Regions from separate parts of the Leucobacter manosquensis genome, predicted to be linked through region 2. Evidence: predicted binding sites of a transcription regulator. Region 2 holds the regulator's gene; each other region holds the start of a gene.
The links. Region 2 encodes LexA, which represses DNA repair genes until DNA is damaged. Its sites were predicted from a motif close to TCGAACANNTGTTCGA; they were not measured.
Positions count from the first base shown of each region.

Region 1 (7,102 bases), 340 kb from region 2:
GTCTCCTCGAAGGTCTCCGGCCTCATCTCTCGCGCTCCGGAAATCTACCGCGTGGAAGCGGCATCCGCCTCGTCGACGGCCGCCTCCGCCTCGGACGGTGCGCCGTCGCGCTCGCGCACGCGCAGCACCTTGGCGTCCCGCTTCTTGATGCCCGGCTCGCTCTCGCGAAGATGGGCATAGGCCGGAGATGCGATGAAGATCGTCGAGTACGCACCGACGAAAATACCGATGAAGAGCGCCAACGAGATGTCTCGCAGCGTTCCAGCGCCGAGCACGAAGGCGCCGATGAAGAGGATCGACGCCACCGGGAGCAGCGCGACGACCGACGTGTTGATCGAGCGCACGAGGGTCTGATTGATGCCGAGATTCACCGACTCGGCGAACGTTCGCCGATCATTCAGCTCGCCCGGCGCGGTATTCTCACGAATCTTGTCGAACACCACGACAGTGTCGTAGAGGGAGTACCCGAGAATCGTGAGGAAGCCGATCATCGCCGCCGGCGTGATCTCGAACCCGGAGATGCCGTAGATGCCCGCGGTGATCACCAGGTCGTGCAGCAGCGCGATGATCGCGGCCAGCGACATCTTCCAGGTTCTGAAGTAGATCGCCATCACCAGCGCCGCGAAGACGATGAAGACCAGCAGCGCGATCACCGCTTGACGCGTAATGTCTTGCCCCCACGCAGGGCCGATGTACGAAGTCGTCACCTCCTCGACCGGCACGTCGTAGCTCCCGGCGATGGCCTCAGCCACGGCCCGGTCCTCGCCGTCGGAGAGGGCCTCCGTCTGCACCCGAATGTCGGTGGGTCCCACCTGCGACACACGGGGCACGCTCGTCGGCAGCACCTCCTGCACGGCGGCCTCGGCGATTGCGGGATCGCGATCCTGCTCCTCCGAGAGGTGCACCTGGAACTGGCTGCCTCCGGTGAACTCGATGCCGAACGTGAACCCGCCGCGCAGCAACGGGCCCGCAATCGAGATGATGATCAGCACGATCGAGATGACGTACCACGTCTTGCGGCGTCCGACGAAGTCGATCGACTTCTCACCGGTGTAGAGCGCGTTGCCGAACTCGGCGAATGAGCGAGCCATGGTCAGCTCTCCTTTCCGGCTGAAGCATCGGCCATGAGGGCTTTGCGTTCGGCGATGGTCTGTCGTCGTGCGGCCTCGGCCTGGCTGCGGGAGTTCTTCTTCCCGGCGCCTCGAGTCGAGACCTCGGGCTCACGGAACTGCAGGCGACCTCGGTACACGGCGCCGAGCTTCTGCGGATCGAGACCGGAGAAGGGATGCCCGCCCTGGTAGAAGCGGGTCCTCGCGAGCAGCGTCATCACGGGGTGCGTGAAGAATGCGATGACGATGACGTCGACGAGTGTGGTCAGGCCGAGCGTGAACGCGAAGCCCTTCACATTGCCGACGGCAAGAATGAAAAGGATGACTGCGGCGAGGAAGTTCACGCCGTCTGAGGCGAGGACGGTGCGGAACGCCTTCTTCCACCCGTGCTCGACCGCGCTCTCGATCGAGAAGCCATCGCGCAGCGCATCTCGAATGCGTTCGAAGTACACGATGAAGGAGTCCGCTGTGAATCCGACGGCGACGATGATGCCCGCGACGCCCGCGAGCGACAAGCGGTATCCCTGACGCCAGGAGAAGAACGTCAGGAGCAGATACGTCAGGATGCCGGCTACGACGAGCGAGGCGATCGTGAGCGAACCGAGCGCCCGGTATTGGAACGCCGAGTAGACGACGACCAGCAGCAGCCCGATCAGTCCCGCGAGCAGACCCGCGGAGAGCTGACTCGTGCCGAGGGTCGCCGAGATGTCTTCCTGGCTCTGCACGGTGAAGTCGATCGGCAGTGCGCCGAACTTCAGCTGGTCGGCCAGCGCGCTCGCGGATTCCTGCGTGAACTGCCCGCTGATCGAGGGGCGGCCGTCGAGGATCTGCGCCTGCATCGTCGGGGCGGAGAGCACTCGGCCGTCGAGCACGAAGGCGAACTGATTCTGCGGCTCGGGCGCGCCGAACAGACGGGTGCTGATCTTGCCGAAGGCCTCGGTGCCCTTCTTGTTCATCGTGATCTGGACGACCCACTCGCCGGTCGATGCGCCCGTCGATGTCGTGCCGACCTGAGCGACCGCGTCGGTGATCACGGAGCCGTCGAGCTCGACGGGTCCGAGGATGTACTTGGCGGCTCCCGAATCGTCGCACGTGATCAGGGGGCGATCCTCCGGGGCGTTGCCCGCGTCGAGCGCGGCATCCGAGGAGCAGGTGAACGCGTCGAACTTCTCCTGCAGTGCCGGCGTGATCCAGGCGACGTCGCCCGCGCTCTCCGGAATCGACTCGGGGTCGAGGCTCTCGTCGTACGGCACCTCGTCATCGGCCGCAGCGTCCTGCGAGGCGGCGTCCTCCGACGCGGCGTCCTCGGAACCCGCGTCTTCGGCGGTGTCGCCGCCCTCCGCGCCCGGCTCCGCCGTCGCTTCATCGACATTCGCGCCGATGCCGTAGGTGAGCACGGGTCGGAAATCCAGGTTCGCAGACGCTTCGATGCGCTGCAGCGTCGCCTCGTCGGCCTTGCCCGGGATCGAAACCGAGATGTTCTGGCTCCCCTGCGTCGTGATCTCCGCCTCGGAGACGCCTGCCGCATCGACGCGCTGCCGGATGATCGACACCGCCTGCTGCAGCTGGTCACCGGCCACCGCATCGCCACCGGTCTGCTCAGCTGCGAGCAGTACCTGCGTGCCGCCCTGCAGATCGAGCGCGAGCTTCGGTGTCCACGTCGCGTTGCTGTTGAACACTCCGTACGCGATCAACCCAGCGAGACCGACGATGAAGACAAGAAGGAGGATGAGGGAACGACGTGCCCTTCGGACGGCGGGTGAAGACGCCAAGACAGACTGCTTTCTCTAAACGTGGAAGGGGATGGCCGCGGCGACGCCGCGGCCATCGGTTCAGGCCTTCGGGGCCGAGCCGTTTCCCTGTCCATCGACGTCGGTGTCATTGTCGCCTTCGCGACGGGGATCGGCTTCGGGCGCCGGTGCCACGTCGCCGGGTGCGAACGGGTCGGCGACCGGAGCCGCGTCGGTCGAGCTGAAGCGCTCCCCGAATGCGGGGTCGTCGTCGGGCGCGAGCGCAGAGGATTCCGCCTCGACGGGCGCGTCGACCGGCGTGACGACCTGCGATACCGCGTTGCGGTGGACGACGAACGTCGAGGTGCCGCTGCGCAGCGTGACCTTGTTGTCCTCTTCGTCGATCGAATCGATCGTGCCGAAGATGCCCGACTGCAGCATGACCTCCGCACCGGGGCGAACGCTGTTCTGCAGCTCGAGCTGGGCGGCCTGGCGCTTCTTGCCGTTCCGGAACATGAAGAAGATCAAGAGCGCGATCAGCGCGAACATCACAATTGTGATCGGGTCCAGAGGCACAAGGGTCCTTTCAACAGGCGAATTCGTGCCTCTCCTGAGGCACAGATTCGATCAGTTTACCGGGTCTCCGCTGAGAACACCCCTCGTTATTCTGCGGGGAGCCCGGGAGGCACCTTGCCCAGGTGCTCCCACCCCGCTCGAGTGGCCACCCGCCCGCGGGGAGTGCGGGAGAGCAGACCGGTGCGCACGAGGAACGGCTCCACGACCGCCTCGATGGTCTCGGCCTCCTCGCCGACGGAGACTGCGAGCGTCGAGAGCCCGACGGGGCCGCCGTTGAATCGCTCGACCACGGCGCTGAGCACTTCGCGATCCAGTCGGTCCAGCCCGTGATCGTCGACGTCGTACAGGGCGAGCGCCGCCTGCACGGTCGAGGTGTCCCCGGGCAGGTCGTGCACGAGGCCGTAGTCGCGCACACGTCGCAGAAGCCGATTCGCGATGCGCGGGGTGCCCCGCGACCGTCGCGCGATTTCATCGACGCCGCTCTCCGAGAGCGCGAATTCGATGAGCTTCGAGGCGCGGCCCACCACCTTCGCGAGCTCATCATCCGAGTAGAACTCGAGGTGCGCGGTGAATCCGAATCGGTCGCGGAGCGGGTTCGGGAGCAGACCGGCTCGCGTCGTCGCCCCCACGAGCGTGAACGGCGAGAGTTCCAGCGGCACCGACGTCGCACCGGCCCCCTTGCCGACCATGATGTCGACCTTGAAGTCCTCCATCGCGAGGTAGAGCATCTCCTCGGCGCTGCGAGCCATCCGATGGATCTCGTCGATGAAGAGCACCTCGCCCGGCGTCAACGCCGAGAGCACTGCCGCGAGATCGCCAGCATGCTGAATCGCCGGCCCCGACGTCTGATGCAGCGGCTTCTCGAGCTCCGTGGCGACGATCATGGACAGCGTGGTCTTACCGAGACCCGGGGGGCCGGCGAGCAGAATGTGGTCGGGCGTGTGCCGTCGCATGGTCGCCGCATCGAGCAGCAGCCCGAGCTGACGCCGCACCTTCGACTGACCGACGAACTCGGCCAGGCTCGTCGGTCGGAGCGCGCCTTCGTATCCCTGTTCGGCCGCCGTGGCCTGCGCGGAGAGCTCTCCGGTCACCGAACGCCTCGCGATCCTCGCCCGCTGCGACCCGCCTGCAGGAGCGCCAGTGCCGCCCTGAGCAGGCCTGCACTGTCATCCGACGCACCGGCATCTCGTGCGTCTTGCACGGCCTGGCCGGCCTCCGCCTCCCCCCACCCGAGGCCGACGAGTCCAGCGCGCACGCCGTCTGCGATGGCATCAGAGGGCGAGACGATGCCGGCAGCGGCCGGGCCGGATTCGAAAGCGAGGTGCGAGAGCTTGCCCGAGAGTGAGAGCGTGATGAGTTTCGCCGTCTTCGGGCCGATGCCCGACACCTTGCGAAACGGCTTCTCGTCGTCAGCGGCCACGGCCGCCGCGATCTCAGCCGGAGTGAGGGCCGAGAGCACGCCGAGCGCGCTGCGAGGGCCGACGCCCGAGACGGCGATGAGATGCCCGAACACGTCGAGTTCCGCCTCGGTGGCGAATCCGAACAGCGTCAGCGAGTCCTCGCGCACGATGAGCGAGGTCTGCAGGCGCAACTCGTCTCCGGGAAGAGCCGCGGCGACCCGACCGCTCGGCACTTCGACGCGCATGCCGAGCCCTCCGAGCTCCACGACGACCCAGCCGGCACCCGCAGCGAGCACGGGCCCGCGAATCGAAGCAATCACATGATCACCCTAGAAGACGGGCGCCGGTCACGGGACTCGCCACACCGAGGATTCGAACATATCTACGAAACTGCCCTCCGCGCCGTGCGAGCGGGGTCACTCTTCGTGCGTGTCTCACCTGCAACACGCACGAAGAGTGACCCCGCTCGCAGCGGTCGACGGCGGCCGGCATCGATCGACGACGGCCGGCGACGACCGGCAGCGACCGGCAGCGCGTCAGGCGGTGGCCGACGCGGCCACGCCTTCGCGGGCCCGGTTGCGAACCGCGCGGTTGACCGCGCTCACGATCGCCTCCAGCGTCGCTCGGCTCGTATCCGCGTCGATGCCGACGCCCCACAGGCGCTGCCCGTCGACCTCGAGATCGACGTAGGACGCCGCGACGGCGTCGCCGCCAGAGCTCATGGCATGCTCGACGTAGTCGAAGAGCGTCACGGAGTGCCCGGCCTCGTTCAGCGCGTTGAGGAACGCGTCGACCGGTCCGTTGCCGCGCGCGGTGAGTCGCTGATCCTCTGAGCCGACGCGGTAGTCCACGACGAGTTCGGTGACGCCGTCGCCGGCGCTCGTCGCCGATGTGCGGAACAGCTTGTACCGCCCCCACGTTTCGGCATCGTCGACCTGCGCCGGCAGATACTCGTCCTGGAAGATGCGCCAGATCTCGTCGCTCGACATCTCGCCGCCGGCCGAATCGGTCACGCTCTGCACGACCGAGCTGAACTCGATCTGCAGTCGCCGCGGCAGGTCGAGATGGTGGTCCGTCTTGAGCAGATAGGCGACGCCTCCCTTGCCCGACTGCGAGTTCACCCGGATCACGGCTTCGTATGACCGCCCGAGGTCCTTCGGGTCGACGGGCAGGTAGGGCACGGCCCACTCGATCTCGTCGACGCTCGTGCCGGCCGCCTCGGCGTCCTGCGCCATGCGCTCGAAGCCCTTCTTGATCGCGTCCTGATGCGATCCGGAGAATGCGGTGTACACCAGGTCTCCGGCCCACGGACTGCGCTCCGGCACCCGCAACTGGTTGCAGTACTCGGCGGTGCGACGCACTTCGTCGAGGCGCGAGAAGTCGATCTGCGGATCGATGCCCTGCGTGAACAGGTTGATGCCGAGCGCGACGAGGTCGACGTTGCCGGTGCGCTCGCCATTGCCGAAGAGGCACCCCTCGATGCGATCGGCGCCCGCTTGGTAGCCGAGCTCGGCTGCTGCGACCGCGGTGCCGCGGTCGTTGTGCGGGTGCAGCGAGAGAATGACGTTCTCGCGATGCGCGAGGTGGCGGCTCATCCACTCGATCGAATCGGCGTACACGTTCGGTGTCGCCATCTCCACGGTGGCGGGGAGATTGATGATGACCTTGCGCTCCGGAGCCGGCTCGAGCACCTCGAGGACCTCGTTGCACACCTCGACGGCGTACTCGAGCTCGGTACCCGTGTACGACTCCGGCGAGTACTCGTAAAAGACCTCGGTGTCGGCGCAGATGTGCTCGCTCGACCGGCAGAGCTTCGCACCGTCGACGGCGATCTGCTTGATGCCTGCACGATCGGACCGGAACACGACGTCGCGCTGCAGGATGCTCGTGGAGTTGTAGAGGTGCACGATGGCGCGTTTGGCGCCGATGAGCGACTCGTACGTCCGCGTGATGAGGTGCTCGCGCGCCTGCGTCAGCACCTGGATGGTGACATCGCCCGGAATCGCGTCGTCTTCGATGAGGTGCCGCACGAAGTCGAAGTCGGTCTGGCTCGCCGACGGGAAGCCGACCTCGATCTCCTTGTACCCCATCTTGACGAGTAGATCGAACATGATGCGCTTGCGCTCGGGGCTCATCGGGTCGATCAGGGCCTGGTTGCCGTCGCGCAGGTCGACGGCGCACCAGCGCGGCGCCTCCGTGATGCGCTTCGACGGCCACGTGCGATCGGGGAGATCGACAGAGATGATCTCGTGGAACGGGCGGTACCGGTGGGTCGGCATCCCGGAGG
Region 1 is NZ_JAFEVO010000001.1:553,967-561,068, reverse strand. Features, by position in the region: gene secF (protein translocase subunit SecF) at 45-1,091, opposite strand; gene secD (protein translocase subunit SecD) at 1,094-2,881, opposite strand; gene yajC (preprotein translocase subunit YajC) at 2,942-3,388, opposite strand; gene ruvB (Holliday junction branch migration DNA helicase RuvB) at 3,502-4,506, opposite strand; gene ruvA (Holliday junction branch migration protein RuvA) at 4,503-5,135, opposite strand; gene leuA (2-isopropylmalate synthase) at 5,352-7,102, opposite strand, start outside.
Region 1: a site for LexA is predicted at 5,188-5,203, ahead of ruvA (Holliday junction branch migration protein RuvA). Genes of this name have one in related genera too.

Region 2 (7,102 bases):
CGAAGAGTCTCGATCCCTGAGGCACGTCGACGGTGTTCCACCCCATGTGCGGGAGCACTGGCGCGTTGATCTGACGCACGGTTCCCGGCCACTGACCGAGTCCCTCGGTTTCGATTCCGCGCTCGATGCCGTGCGAGAACATGACCTGCTCCCCGACGCAGATTCCGAGCACCGGCAGGCCCCCTGCGAGCCGACGGTCGATGAGCTCGTCTCCGCGGACGGCGCGCAGCTGTCGCATCACGGCGTCGAACGCACCGACCCCGGGAACCAGGAGTCCGTCTGCTGCCATGACGGCGCCCGGGTCGCGCGTCAGCTCGACGTCGGCTCCCGCGTGGACGAGCGCCTTCACCGCCGAGTGCACATTGCCAGACCCGTAGTCGAGCACCGCCACCGTCTTGCGCGGCGCGTCGGAGGGAGCGCTCACAGCGCGCCCTTCGTCGACGGCACACCCGAGACGAGCGGATCGAGCGACTTCGCCTCGCGGAAAGCTCGGGCGAATGCCTTGAACTCGGCCTCTGCGATGTGGTGCGGGTCACGGCCGGCGCGCAACTCGAGATGCACGGTCAGCCGTGCGTTCAGCGTCAGGGCCTCGAAGAAGTGCCGCACCATCGAACCCGTGAAGTGACCGCCGATGAGATGGAACTCGAACCCGGCAGGCTCTCCCAAGTGCACGAGGTACGGCCGACCGGAGATGTCGACGACCGCCTGTGCGAGCGCCTCATCCAGTGGGACCAGTGCGTCGCCGTAACGCGAGATCCCGGCTTTATCGCCGAGCGCTTCGAGAATGGTCTGGCCCAGCAGAATCCCGGTGTCTTCGACGGTGTGGTGGACATCGATGTGCACATCGCCGACCGCGTTCACCGTCAGGTCTGTGAGCGAGTGGCGGGCGAACGCCGTGAGCATGTGATCGAAGAACGGAACCCCGGTCTCGATCTGCGAAGACCCCGAGCCGTCGAGATCGACGCTGACACTGATCTGCGACTCGCTCGTGGATCGCTCGAGCGAGGCGGTGCGCGGTGCTGCAGTCATGGTTGTCAGTCTATCTGCGTTCCCCAGGAACCGACGGTACGCCGGGATCGATCAGGCGCCGCCCGGCCCGAGTGCCGTGATCGCCTCGATCACCGCACTCGTCTCGGCCTTCGTGCCTGCGGTGATGCGCAGGTGGCCTGGAATGCTGAGATTGCGGATGAGGATGCCACGTGCGCGCAGCGCTTCGAACGTGGCCGACGGGTCGGTGAACCCGCCGACGAGCAGAAAGTTGGCTCCCGACGGGTGCACGACGTATCCGAGGGCGGTGAGGGCGTCCGCGAGACGATCGCGTTGCGCACTGATGTCGGCCACCGTGGCGAGCATCGCGTCGGCGTGACGAATCGCAGCGGTCGCGGCCGCCTGGGTGAGCGCTGACAGGTGATACGGCAGGCGCACGAGCCGCAGGGCGTCGACCACTGCCGCGTCGGCGGCGAGGTATCCGAGACGCACGCCCGCGAACGCGAACGCTTTGCTCATGGTCCGCGATACGAGGAGCCGGTGGCGTCCGGGGAGCAGCGCCACCGCGCTCTCACGCTCGGTGTCGAACTCGTGATACGCCTCGTCGACGACGAGCATGCCGTCGAACGCATCGTAAGCGGCGAGGATCACCTCACGATTGAGCGACGTGCCCGTCGGATTGTTCGGACCGCAGAGGATCGCGACGTCCGGCTGGTGCTCGCGCAGCGCTTCGGCGACGCCCTCCGGCGTGAGCGCGTAATCTGCGGGACGCTCGACAGCGATCCATTCGGTATCGGTTCCGGAGGCGAGCAGCGGGTACATCGAATACGTCGGCGTGAAGCTCAGCAGTGACCGCCCCGGACCGGCGAATGCCTGCAGCACCTGCTGCAGCACTTCGTTCGATCCGTTCGCCGCCCATAGCTGTTCCACGCTGAGGCCGTGGCCGAGGTACCCCGCGAGGGAGCTCCGAAGCTCCGTGAACTCGCGGTCAGGGTATCGGTTCACACCGGTTACCGCTCGAGCGAGTGACTGAACGATGTCGATGGCGACGTGCTCGGGAATGGGATGCGTGTTCTCGTTGACGTTCAGGCTCACCGGCACCGCGTCTTGCGGGGCGCCGTAGGGCTCCTGGCCGACGAGATTGTCACGAAGAGGGAGGTCGCTCAAGCTAGTCACCCGACCAGTCTAAAGCCGGTGAGCCCCTCGACGATCAGTCGGTCAGGCCCCGAGTTCGTCGCCCGACACCACGCGCGGATGATCTGAGTACCGCAGCGGAACGGCGATCGCATCACCCGCCTGCAGCGATGAACCGTCCAGCTGGTTCAACTGCACAATCTCAGTGATGACATCGCGAGGGTCGGCCGTCGGGTCGAGATCAGTCGCCAGCGACCAGAGCGAGCTGCCTGGCTGCACCACGACGTAATCGAACTGCTCGCCGTTCGGCCCCTCAGCCGCGGCCATCGCCTCCGGAGCCGCGAGTGCGGCCATGAGAGCGAGAAGACCGGCGACGAGCACCGTGGCGAATCCACCGAACACGATGCGCCCGCGCCGGGTCAGGCGGAGCGAGCCCGAAGCTTCGGTCGACTCTCGTGATTCCCGGCCCAGAACAGCAGATGCGCTCATGATGACTTCTCCTTAGTCTTGCGATGACGCGGGCGTGGAGCCCATGCGAACATCTGTTTCGAATATATATTCGATGAATCGAAACCGCAAGCGTCTTTTCGAAGATACGTTTCGCTCTTTTTCCGCGACACTCGAACATATGTTTGTCGGTCTTCGAATGCTGCGGCTAGGGTTTCGGTCAACGGGATCACTGAATCAGCACCCACCGACATTCATGGATCGCGCCCCATCCGCATCGCCCCCTGGGGCCAGAAAGGACAGCGATGAGCGACGCAGCCGCGCCCCGATCCACGAAGCCGCTGAGCGAGAAGCAGCAGGCGATCCTCGAGTGCATCGCGCGTTCAGTGGAGAGCCGGGGGTATCCGCCGAGCATGCGAGAGATCGGCGACGCGGTGGGGCTCTCCTCGCTCTCGAGCGTCACGCATCAGCTCAGCAGGCTCGAGCTGGGCGGCTACATCCGCCGCGACCCCAACCGGCCGAGAGCCCTGGAGATCCTGGTCGAGCTCGCCTCGACCTCGTCGGCGATCGACGACGCACCCGCGCAGCGCCCCGAAGAAGCGGCGTACGTTCCTCTCGTCGGTCAGATCGCGGCCGGCGTACCGATCACTGCGGAGCAGCAGGTCGAGGAGATCGTGCCGCTCCCCCGCGCTCTCGTCGGCGACGGACAGCTCTTCATGCTGCGCGTCGTCGGCGATTCGATGATCGACGCAGCGATCTGCGATGGGGATTTCGTGGTGATCCGGCAGCAGCGCGAAGCCGAGAACGGAGACATCGTCGCAGCGATGCTCGATGGAGAGGCAACGGTGAAGGTGTTCCGCCGCCGAGACGGGCACACCTGGCTCCTGCCTCGCAACAGCGCGTTCGAGCCGATCCTGGGCGATCACGCGGAAGTACTCGGGCGCGTGGTCGCGGTCTTCCGTTCGGTCTGATCGCAGGGCGCGGCGTCGCCGCGGCGCAGCACCGCTGGACACCGACGCGCGAGTGCTGGGACCCACCCGCAGCCCTTCGCTCGCTGCGGCGGTTGCTTTGTTGAACCGAGTCCATCTACAGTGATCGCATGGCCACTGCGTCGATGCCGATTCCATCCACCCGTTCTCGAGCGCCGATGCTCGCGCTCGGATTCCACCCTGATTGCGTGCCGTACGAGCGCGGACTCGAGCTCCAGGCCGAGGCGGTCGACCGCATCGAGCAGGGCCTCGACCGCGGCACGGTCCTCTTGCTCGAGCACCCGCCGGTGTACACCGCCGGTCGCCGCGCCGAGCCGGATGAGTACCCGTCGGACGGCACTCCCGTCGTCGCCGTCGACCGGGGCGGACGAGTCACCTGGCACGGTCCGGGCCAACTGGTGTGCTATCCGGTCGTCCGGCTGCGGTCCGGCGCCGGCGTCGTCGACTTCGTACGCGCCCTCGAGACGGCGATCATCGACACCGTGGCCGCATTCGGCGTATCGGGCACACGCGTGGAAGGCCGCTCGGGAGTATGGGTGACCCATCCTGATCATCCGCCGACGAAGCTCGCACAGATCGGCTTGCACGCCCGCGCCGGCATCATCACCCATGGAATTGCGATCAACTGCTGCAACGACCTCGAGCCGTTCTCCCGGATCGTGCCATGCGGGATTCCAGACGCCGGCGTGACCACGCTGAGCGCACTCGCCGGTCGGAGAATCCCGCCCGAGATCGTGGCACCCGACCTCCAGGTGCACCTCGCCCATGTGATCGCGGAGTTCACCGCATGAGCGCGCGTCGCCTGCCTTCGACCGGCACCCGCCCCGAGCCGGAGGGCCGACCGCTCCTCCGCGTCGAGGCCCGCAACGCCGAGACTCCGATCGAGCGGAAACCGGAGTGGATCAAGACGCGCGCCCGGCTCGGCCCGGAGTACCGCCAGGTGCGCGACCTGGTCGCAGGCGAAGGGCTCCACACGGTCTGCCAGGAGGCCGGCTGCCCCAACGTCTTCGAGTGTTGGGAGGATCGCGAAGCAACGTTTCTCATCGGAGGTTCGATCTGCACCCGGAGGTGCGACTTCTGCATGATCACGAGCGGAAAGCCGCTCCCGCTCGACCGCGACGAGCCGCGCCGGGTCGCAGAATCGGTGCGCACCATGGGCCTGAGGTACGCCACCATCACCGGCGTGACACGCGATGACCTGCCCGACACCGGCGCTTGGCTCTTCGCTGAGACCATTCGGCAGGTGCGCGCCATGAATCCCGGCGCCGGCGTCGAGGTGCTCGTCGACGATCTCGGCGGCCGACCTGAGGATCTCGAGCAGGTGTTCGAGGCGGCTCCGCAGGTGTTCGCCCACAATCTCGAAACCGTGCCCCGCATCTTCCGCCGCATTCGGCCCGGCTTCCGATACGAACGCTCACTGGGGGTCATCACGAGGGCGCACCATGCGGGAATGGTGACCAAATCGAACCTCATCCTCGGAATGGGCGAAACGCGTGCGGAGATCTCCGAGACGATGACCGAACTCAGAGCCGCAGGGTGCGAGATCCTCACCCTGACCCAGTACCTCCGCCCCTCGGCACGGCATCACCCGATCGCTCGTTGGGTTCCGCCAGAGGAATTCGTCGACCTGCACGACGAAGCGGAGTCGCTCGGCTTCTCCGGCGTGCTTGCCGGCCCGCTCGTGAGGTCCTCGTACCGCGCTGGTCGCCTCTGGGCGCGAACGATGCTGGCGTCCGGCAGAACCGTGCCCGCGGCACTGCTGCACCTCGCGGAGCGCACCGCGGGCTCGTATCCTCAAGCACTTGCGGGCCTGCCGGCCACCGAGACAGGGACTGGACCGGGCGGCGCTCGATCCGCGTGACGGTGAGGGCCTAGTCGACCGGGTTCGGAGTCAGCAGACCCAGCTCTCGGAGCACGGCGAGCACCTGCTCGTGCCGATTGAACGTGTACAGATGCACGGACGGGGCCCCTCCCGCGAGCAGCTCTCGCGCCAAGGCGACGGTGTGCTCGACGCCGAGTTCGGGTGCGTAGCCGCCCTCTGCGTCCAGTTCACGCGCGAGTTCGATCGGGGCCGGCTGCCCGGCGAGCGATGCGACCTTGCGCAGCTGCGCACTCGTCGCGACGGGCATGAGGCCGGGAAGCACGGGAATGCGAAGTCCAGCCGCGCGTGCGTCCTCGACGAACGACAGGTAATCGTCTGCGCGGAAGAAGAGCTGCGTGATCGCGAGATCAGCACCGCTCTCCTGCTTCGCGACGAGCCAATCGATATCCTCTGCCCGTGAGCGGGAGAGCGGGTGGCCGTTCGGGTAGGCCGCGACCGCGGTGCGACCGACGCTGGTCAGCGCCGGTCGCTCCGCTCGGGCCTCTGAGATCAACCGCACGAGTTCGAGCGAGCTCAACGACTCCGAGACCTCCGCGTCGCTCTCCGTCAACCCGCGCGGTGGATCCCCGCGCAGCGCCAGGAAGTCGTGCACTCCCGCATCCATGATCGCGTGTATCGCAGCGCTCACCGCCTCGCGCTGCTCCCCCACCGTCGTGAGGTGGGCGAGCGGCAGCGCACTCGTGTGATCGCGCAAGTAGGTCACGAGGTCGAGCGACGCATCACGGTTCGACCCGTTCGCCCCGTACGTCACCGAGATGAAATCGGGATCCGCGGCGGAGAGGTGCTGCACGGCGTGACCGAGCGCGAGCGCAGCCGCTCCTGAACGCGCGGGAAACACTTCGAACGAGAATCGCGCGCGAGCTGCGCCACGACTCGGAAGCAGGAACGAGTTCACCGGCGCCCCTCCTGCCGCTCCACGCCAGGTGCGGCGTCTGCGGAACGGTGCACGGGACGCGCGGCCGCAGCGCCGGTGCGACCGAATCCGGCATACGACGCCGGAGCAGATTCGGCGCCGGAGAACTCCTGCTGCGCGAGCTCGGTGCCGCGCACTCGCGCCGCGATCTTGGCGAACGCGACCTCACGGGCGAAGTCAGGCGTGCCGTGCTTGGGCTTCTCATCGATGAGATACGGCGAGAACCCGCAGTCATCGGTCGAGCCGAGCAACTCGGCGGGAATGAAGCGGGACGCCCGCACCAGCTGGTCGCGCACCTCGGCTGCCGTCTCGAGTTTCGGATTCATCGGATCGGTGACGCCGATGAGAACCCGCGGCGCCGTCCCCGCCGCGCGCGAGCGCTGCCGCAGCTGACGGCCGACCAGGCGCGCCACGCGATCAGGATCCTTCTCGCTCGCAGCCTGGATGAGGAAGTACCCCGCTTCGATCTGGAACAGTTCGGGAATGAGAGCGGCGTAGTCGACGTCGGCACTATGGGCGGAATCGTGATCGTTGCCCGGGCAGGTGTGCACGCCCACGGCCCCGCGCTGTTCGGGAGTGAGGTCGGCGAGCACTCGGTTGATGAGATCGATGAAGCCTCCGAGCGCTTCCGGTCCCGCCCAAGGGGCACGCAGATCCCGTCGCAGGGCGAGTCTCCCCTCCGTGAAGTCGATGGTGATGCGCGACGCGCCCGCGGCGAAGCTCCGACGGATGTCTTCGACGCAGCCGCTG
Region 2 is NZ_JAFEVO010000001.1:214,354-221,455, reverse strand. Features, by position in the region: gene hisH (imidazole glycerol phosphate synthase subunit HisH) at 1-424, opposite strand, end outside; gene hisB (imidazoleglycerol-phosphate dehydratase HisB) at 421-1,029, opposite strand; gene JSQ98_RS01040 (histidinol-phosphate transaminase) at 1,081-2,163, opposite strand; gene JSQ98_RS01035 (LysM peptidoglycan-binding domain-containing protein) at 2,206-2,610, opposite strand; gene lexA (transcriptional repressor LexA) at 2,853-3,539, shown strand; gene lipB (lipoyl(octanoyl) transferase LipB) at 3,668-4,348, shown strand; gene lipA (lipoyl synthase) at 4,345-5,418, shown strand; gene JSQ98_RS01015 (methylenetetrahydrofolate reductase) at 5,429-6,334, opposite strand; gene JSQ98_RS01010 (uroporphyrinogen decarboxylase/cobalamine-independent methonine synthase family protein) at 6,331-7,102, opposite strand, start outside.

Region 3 (7,102 bases), 1.4 Mb from region 2:
CAGACGGCGGATCATCTCATCGTGATCGGCCGCGGCGCGATCCTTGCCGACGGCTCGATGCGCGACGTCATCACCGGCGCGACCCCGTCGTCCGTGCGCGTGCGCACGCACGAGGTCGAACGTCTCATGGCGGCACTGACAGCGCCCGGCGTCACCGTGTCGATTCGCGCCGACGGTGCGATCGATGTCGAGCACCTGTCGGCGGAACAGGTCGCCAGCACTGCTGCTGCGGCGGGCATCGTGCTGCACGAAGTGACCTCCGTCGAGGGGTCCCTCGAAGATGCGTACCTGGCGCTCACCGCCGCGGCGACCGAGTACCGAGCGACCACGAGCCCTTCAGGAGCGAACTCATGACATTGACCGCACCCGCGCACCGGTCGGATGCGCGCACCCGCCGCCCCGGATTCGCCTGCGTCCTCCGCTCGGAATGGATCAAACTCCTCAGCATCCCCGCCTCCCTGATCACCCTCGGGGGCATCTTCTTCATTGGGATGACCGGCAGTCTCTTCCTCGCCGCCACGCTCGAATCCTCGGGCGTGCCGTCGGTCCCTTCACTCGAACGGACGATGGGCGACGTCACCATGCCCATGGTGATCAGCGGGCAGATCATCGCCGGTATCCTCGGTGTCATGATGATCGGCGCCGAGTACTCCTCCGGCACGATTCAGCTCACCCTCGTCGCGGTTCCCGATCGCCTGCGCGTGCTCTGGGCGAAGGCGATCGTCGCAGGCTCCGCGGTCACCGGAGTCGCATTCATCACCGTGCTCGGCACGTGGGCCGCCACGTACCCGTTCTACGCCGAGCACGGGCTCGCCGCTCCCCTCACGGGCCCCGGGGTGACGCCGGCGCTGGTCGGTTCGGCCGCGTACCTCGGCTTCTGCAGCCTGTTCGGGCTCGGCGTCGGAGCTCTCGTACGGTCCACCACCGCTGGCGCCATCATCGTGTTCGCGGCCACGCTGCTCATCCCGGTGCTGAGCTCGGTGCTCCCATACGGCCTGCTCTCTCGCCTCATCCGCATCGCGCTGCTCGGCAATGCCGGTGACGCGATGAGCCGGGTGAGCGATGGCTCCGGTCCATTCCTCGACCTGTGGTCGGGTCACATCAGCACAGCAGCAGGGTGGGTGATCGCCGCCGTCTCCGCCGGGCTCGCCCTGACTGCGGGGGCGATCGCATTGCGCAGACGGGACGCATGAGCGCGCAGCGAAACCGGCCCCCACGCGTCTTCACCCGCGGCGACGTGCTCGCCCTGGTGGTCTACCTGAGTATCTCCGCCGTACTCGGCTACCTCTCGCTCGAGTCCGAGCTGAGATCGCCGGCGGGGCCGCTGGTGCTGCTGTGCGCGGCCGGCACCGCGACGCTCTGCCTCTGGCGCCGCCGACCGATCGTCGCATTCGCTGTCGTCCTGTGTCTCCTGCTCCTCACCTGTGCCGCGGGATCCGGAGCGGAGATCGCGCTCGCGTTGATCGCGCTGTACCGCGCGGGGGCGGAACTCGGCAGCCGTCGTGGTTGGGCCGCGCTGGGTGTCGGAGCGCTCGTCGCCTGCGCAGGTGCGCTGATCACCGCATTCCGCGTGCGCCTCGGCCCGCCGGTGCACGGACTCGCGCTTCGGGTCGACTGGGAGAGCTGGCCGACGGACTGGCTCAGTGTCGCCATCGTCCTCACCGCCGCAATGCTCATCGCTTCGCTGCTCGGCATCAATGCCGGGCATCGGAATCGGCAGGTTCGCGCGATCATGGAACGGGCGGAGCAGGACGTCAGTATCGCAGCGGCCGGCGAACGGGAGCGCATCGCCCGGGAGATGCACGATGTCATCGCGCACAGTCTGGCGGTGATGATCGCGCTCGCCGACGGAGCCGAAGCCACCGCGGCCGCGCGTCCCGACGAATCGAGGCGTGTGATGGGCCGGGTCGCGGAGACCGGCCGACGCACCCTGTCCGAGGTGAAACGCCTCCTCACCGCCGTTCGCGACGACTCAGGAGCAGGGCAGCCGCTGCCGGAGCCGCCCACCATGCGCCACCTTCCGGCACTCATCGAAGAGTTTCGCGCCGCCGGCCTTCCCCTGCGACTCGAGCAGGCGGGGGCGCCCGAAGCGGACTCGGCTGTCGGGCTGACGGTCTACCGGATCGTGCAGGAATCGCTCACGAACGTGCTGCGCCACGCGCGAGACGTGCGCGACGTGCGCGTTCGCCTCGAGTTCACCGAGCACGAGGCGCGCATCGTGGTGACCGACCGCTCCGCAGAAGCTCCGGCCGCTGTGGGACACGGGCGAGGCCTCGTCGGCATTCAGGAGCGCGCGATGTTCTACGACGGCGCGGTGCGCTCCGGCGCGCTGGCCGGCGGCGGCTGGCAGGTTTCTGTTCGTCTCTCGCTGGAGGAGCAATGAGCGAAGCGCACACGGGCACGAACGCGGGGGCAGACTCCGACGTCATCCGACTCCTGATCGCCGACGACCAGGATCTCGTCAGATACGGGCTCCGACTCGTCTTGGACGCGCACCCCGGCATCGAGGTCGTCGGCGAGGCCGCAGATGGCGCCGAGGCCGTTCGGGCGGCCGGGCGGCTCGCCCCCGACGTCGTGCTGATGGATGTGCGCATGCCGGGGACCGACGGCATCGAGGCGACCCGCGAGATCACGGCCACGCATCCCGGGGTGCGCGTGCTCATGCTCACGACCTACGACGTGGACGAGTACGCCTTCGGCGCGCTGCAGGCCGGAGCCGCAGGGTTCCTCTTGAAGAACACGCGCCCGGACGAGTTGATCGCCGCGGTGCGCGCGGTCGTCACCGGGGACGCGGTCGTTTCCCCGCGCGTCACGGCGAAACTCATCGAGATCGCGGTGCCCCACCTGGCGAGAGACGAGGCGCCGGCCCGCGCCCGCGAGCTCGACGCGCTCTCGGACCGAGAACGGGACGTCTTCGCACTCGTCGGTCGAGGATTGACCAACCGAGAGATCGCGGCGGCCCTCCACGTCACCGAATCGACGGTGAAAGCTCACTTCGGGCGCATTCTGATGAAGCTCGAGGTGCCGAATCGCGTTCTCGCGGTGATCCGGGCGTACGAACTCGGCGTGGTTCGCGTCGAGCCGTAGCTCGGTGTCGCTGATGCAACCGATGCCGCCGTGAACACGAAGCCCCGGGTCCTCGCTTTTGCAAGGACCCGGGGCTTCTCATCTGGCGGTGACGGTGGGATTTGAACCCACGGTAGGGGGTTACCCTACACAACTTTTCGAGAGTTGCACCTTCGGCCGCTCGGACACGTCACCGCGGAAAATCCTACGGGATGCGAACGGCTCGCGCGAATCGGGCCGTGGTGCGGCCCCGCCCGCGAGCCGTTACGCGGTCGTATTGATGATCAGGCCGATGTGGGTGAAGTAGTTGAGTGCCCCGAAGAGCAGGAACGCCAGCCCGGCGAGCCCCCAGGCGATGCCCGCGACGAGAGCGACGGGCCGCAGCTTCGGTCCGGCTGAATCGAAGCCCCTGAGGGCGAAGGGGAAGAGCACGGCGCCCACTCCGACGAGCGCGAAGAGCCCCGACATGAAGGTCGCCTCCACCCACGGGTACTCGGCGAATGCACCCGAGATGGGCTCTTCCGGCGGCGCGGCGAAGAGCTGGAACACCATTCCAGCGGCGGCGATCCCGAACATCGCGAGACCCAGTCCGAAGACGAAGATCCCGAGTGGTCTGGCGGTGCGCGCGAGGTGCGCCCCCGGGTCTGGAGCCGCCGTGATGGCGGCGGAGCGGCGCCACAGCAGGAAGGCTGCTGCCAGCAGCAGGACGCCGAATCCGAGACTCGGCTCTCCGAAGATGATGTTGTCGAACGGGAAGTAGGCGGCGAGCGGCCAGGTCAAGGTCATATGCGCGCCGGTGAGCGTCAGGATGCTTCCGAGCACGGCGGCGGTCAGCGCCCACCCCTCGGGAGCGAACTCCCCTGGTTTGCGAAGCGCGCGCACCAGCCCGAGTATCCAGAGCAGCCCCGCACCCGCTGCGAGCGACATGATGGTGTTGTACGTGGGCATCAGCGTCCAATCGACGATGAGCCCGTCGGCTTCCATGAGCACCGGTTCTCCCCTTTCCATCGGCACCGAACGCACCGATGCCTTCAGGTGTACCGAAGGAGCAGGAGCCCTGCCACCGCCTTGACGCGGCGGCAGCGCGAACTACCTCAGCCTGGCGTCCCAGAACTCCCTGAGCTGCTCGCTCTTGCGGAACACGATCGTGTCCCACTCCTCGTCGGTGGTGGTCGAGTCGGCGAAGTCGGAGGGGATCTTGAACATCTGCAGCGCGGCCCCGAAGCGCGCGCACACGCTGGCGTACGCGTAGGCCTCCATGTCGACGAGGCTCGCACCGAGGCCTGCGATGGTCGCGCGCTGGGCATCGTCTTGCACGAACACGTCGCCGGTCGCGATGGTGGCGGTCGCCTCTCGGGTCAGGATCGCGTCGCCGGCGGGTCGCAGCTCCGGCGACGGCAGCGAGAAGTCGTGCTGCACCACTCCGGTGATCTGGTAGACCGCGTCGAGCGATGGGCGCTCGGGGCCGTCGCTCACGACGCCTGCCGTTCCGAGCACCACCACGCGATCGACGGGACGCTCGGAGAGCTCCGCGGCGAGTGCTACCGCAGCGTTGACCTTGCCCACTCCGGTCACGAGGTGAGCCACATCGGAGAAGGCCGAAGCCTCGTCGCGGTGTGCGAACACGAGCAGGGTGGTCGGTTCAGTCATCGGCGCTCCCAGCGGCGCTCACGCGCCTATTGATCCACATCTTCGAACCCACACTAGCGCTTTTCGAAAATGTGTTCTAATATGAGGAGTCGGGTTCGCGAGCCGTACGCATGATCGCCGTTGAACGGCACGTCGAGATCACCTCAACTCTGCGTCACCAGCCGCGACACCCACCGAGCACCGAAGGCCTTCAGACGAGGCTGGTCCCCCGATGAGACCGGTGCAGTTGCGCTCCGCTATCGATCGCAAGAGATCGAACGGGCTGTACCGACGCAGCCCCGGCGAAGCAGCGCAGGCTCCCAGCGAGCCCACCCCCGAGAACTGCTCGGGGATCGCGCACCGTGACGGTGCGCCACGAAAGGAACACCATGACTTCGCATACTCGTATGCCCAATATCGCAGACGTGCGGCCGGCGGCCGCTCCCCTGCGCACGCCCTACCACTCGCTCAGCGGAGCCGAAGACATGCTCGTGCCCGACTGGGCCCAGCGCCGCTCGGTCTACCGCAGCTCTGGCCGCACGCTCTACGTCGTCGAGACCGATCGTCTCGACGAGGCGCGCGGCGACCTCAAGCGTCTCGATCGCGCCGGCTGGAACGTAAGCGTGTCAGAGCGCCTCGCCGGCGACCGCACGCAGATCGCGCTGACCCGCAAGGAGCTCGCGCGCGCAGCGTAAACGCTCGCGTACGAAGAACGGGCCTGCACCTCCGGGTGCGGGCCCGTTCTCGTACCCGGGCCCCGACGCCGTTCAGGAGTCACGTTTCGTCATGCCCGGAGATGCCGTGCCCATGCTCGATACTCTGGTGCCCATGAGAAACTGGGTCGCATGAGCGACGTCGAACTTGCCGAAGTAGAGAGCTTTTCACTGGATCACACGAAAGTGCTGGCACCGTACGTGCGCCTCATCGGGGTCGAGCGCGGCCCGAAGGGCGACGCGATCTCGAACTTCGACATCCGCCTGGTGCAGCCGAATGAGGCGGAGATTCCCACGGCGGGCCTGCACACCATCGAGCACACGCTCGCCGCGCTGCTGCGCACCCGATTCGACGGGCTCATCGACATCTCGCCGTTCGGCTGCCGCACCGGATTCCATCTCATCGCCTGGGGCGAGCCGAGCGTTGAGACGGTCGCCGAGGCGATCAAGAGTTCGCTCACCGATCTGGCGGAGCGCGTCACCTGGGACGACGTGCCGGGAACGGAAGCAGTGAGCTGCGGCAATTACCGCGATCACAGCCTGCATGCTGCGCGTGAGTGGGCGAAGATCGTGCTCGCCGAGGGCATCAGCCTCGACGCGTTCGACCGCTCCCGCATCGCGTAGGGAGTGCGTCGGAGCCCTCGTCGTCGAGCCGCAACTGACGCTGCGTGTCGCGGCGGGTTACGCCGCGGGACGCGGCGCCCACTCGTTGATCAGACCGGGCAGTTCGCTCATGTCTGAGAACACGATCGACGCGCCTGCTCCGCGCAGCATCCCTGGGTCGGTGCGCACCGGGCTGTCCGGGGAGAATCCGAACACCGTCGCGCCCGCTGCGATACCGGCCGTCACACCGGCGAGCGTGTCTTCGACGACGAGCGCCGAAGCGGGGTCGACGCCGAGTGCCGCAGCGGCGGCGAGGTAGACGTCGGGAGCCGGCTTGCTGCGGGGCTGCTCCATGCCGCTGAACACCCGGTCGCCGAACCAGCGCCCGAGCCCGGTGACGTCGAGCTGCATCTCGATCTTGACGCGATCGGCGCCGGAGGCGAGCGCGATGCGGTCGCCGAAGCGCTCGGCGACCGCCGCGATCATCGCCTCCACTCCGGCTACGGGTTGCACGCTGACGCGCAGGGCGTCATCCCGGCGTACATGAAATTCGTGGATCCAGGCGTCCGTGATCCTGAAGCCGGTATGCGCGAGAATCACTTCCCACTCGTCCACCAGGGCCCGCCCGATGAAGGTGCGCACGGTCTCTTCGTACGAGATCTCCCATCCCAGCTCGCGCAGCATTTCGGCGAGCAGCTGGATGGTGATCGTCTCTGAGTCGACGAGCACGCCGTCGCAGTCGAAGAGCACCGCGGAGAACGGCGAGTGCGCGCTGCCTGCCGATGCGCTCACGACACCAGCACGTCGAGCGCGGCGGTGAGCGCGGCGTCGACCGCCTGCACGACGATCTCGCGATACGGGTCGTAGTCCCCCATCGCGACGTCGGCCGCGGCGAGGGGGTTCCCGTCGATGGCGAAGACGCCGCCCGTCTCGATGCCGTGGAGTGCGGCGATGACGAACAGCGTGGCCGCCTCCATCTCGACGGCGACGACGCCGGCGCGCTGCCACAGCGGCAGGTCGACTCCGGTGATCACGTCGCTCGGGTAGAACATGTCGCCCGTCAGCACGACGCCGCTGTGCACGTCGAGCCC
Region 3 is NZ_JAFEVO010000001.1:1,578,781-1,585,882, forward strand. Features, by position in the region: gene JSQ98_RS07310 (ABC transporter ATP-binding protein) at 1-354, shown strand, start outside; gene JSQ98_RS07315 (ABC transporter permease) at 351-1,193, shown strand; gene JSQ98_RS07320 (sensor histidine kinase) at 1,190-2,383, shown strand; gene JSQ98_RS07325 (response regulator transcription factor) at 2,380-3,087, shown strand; tRNA gene JSQ98_RS07330 (tRNA-Ser) at 3,171-3,261, opposite strand; gene JSQ98_RS07335 (DUF981 family protein) at 3,331-4,074, opposite strand; gene JSQ98_RS07340 (phosphorylase family protein) at 4,156-4,716, opposite strand; gene JSQ98_RS07345 (hypothetical protein) at 5,085-5,390, shown strand; gene JSQ98_RS07350 (S-ribosylhomocysteine lyase) at 5,541-6,032, shown strand; gene JSQ98_RS07355 (HAD family hydrolase) at 6,090-6,803, opposite strand; gene JSQ98_RS07360 (nucleoside phosphorylase) at 6,800-7,102, opposite strand, start outside.
Region 3: a site for LexA is predicted at 4,780-4,795, ahead of JSQ98_RS07340 (phosphorylase family protein). Genes of this name have one in related genera too.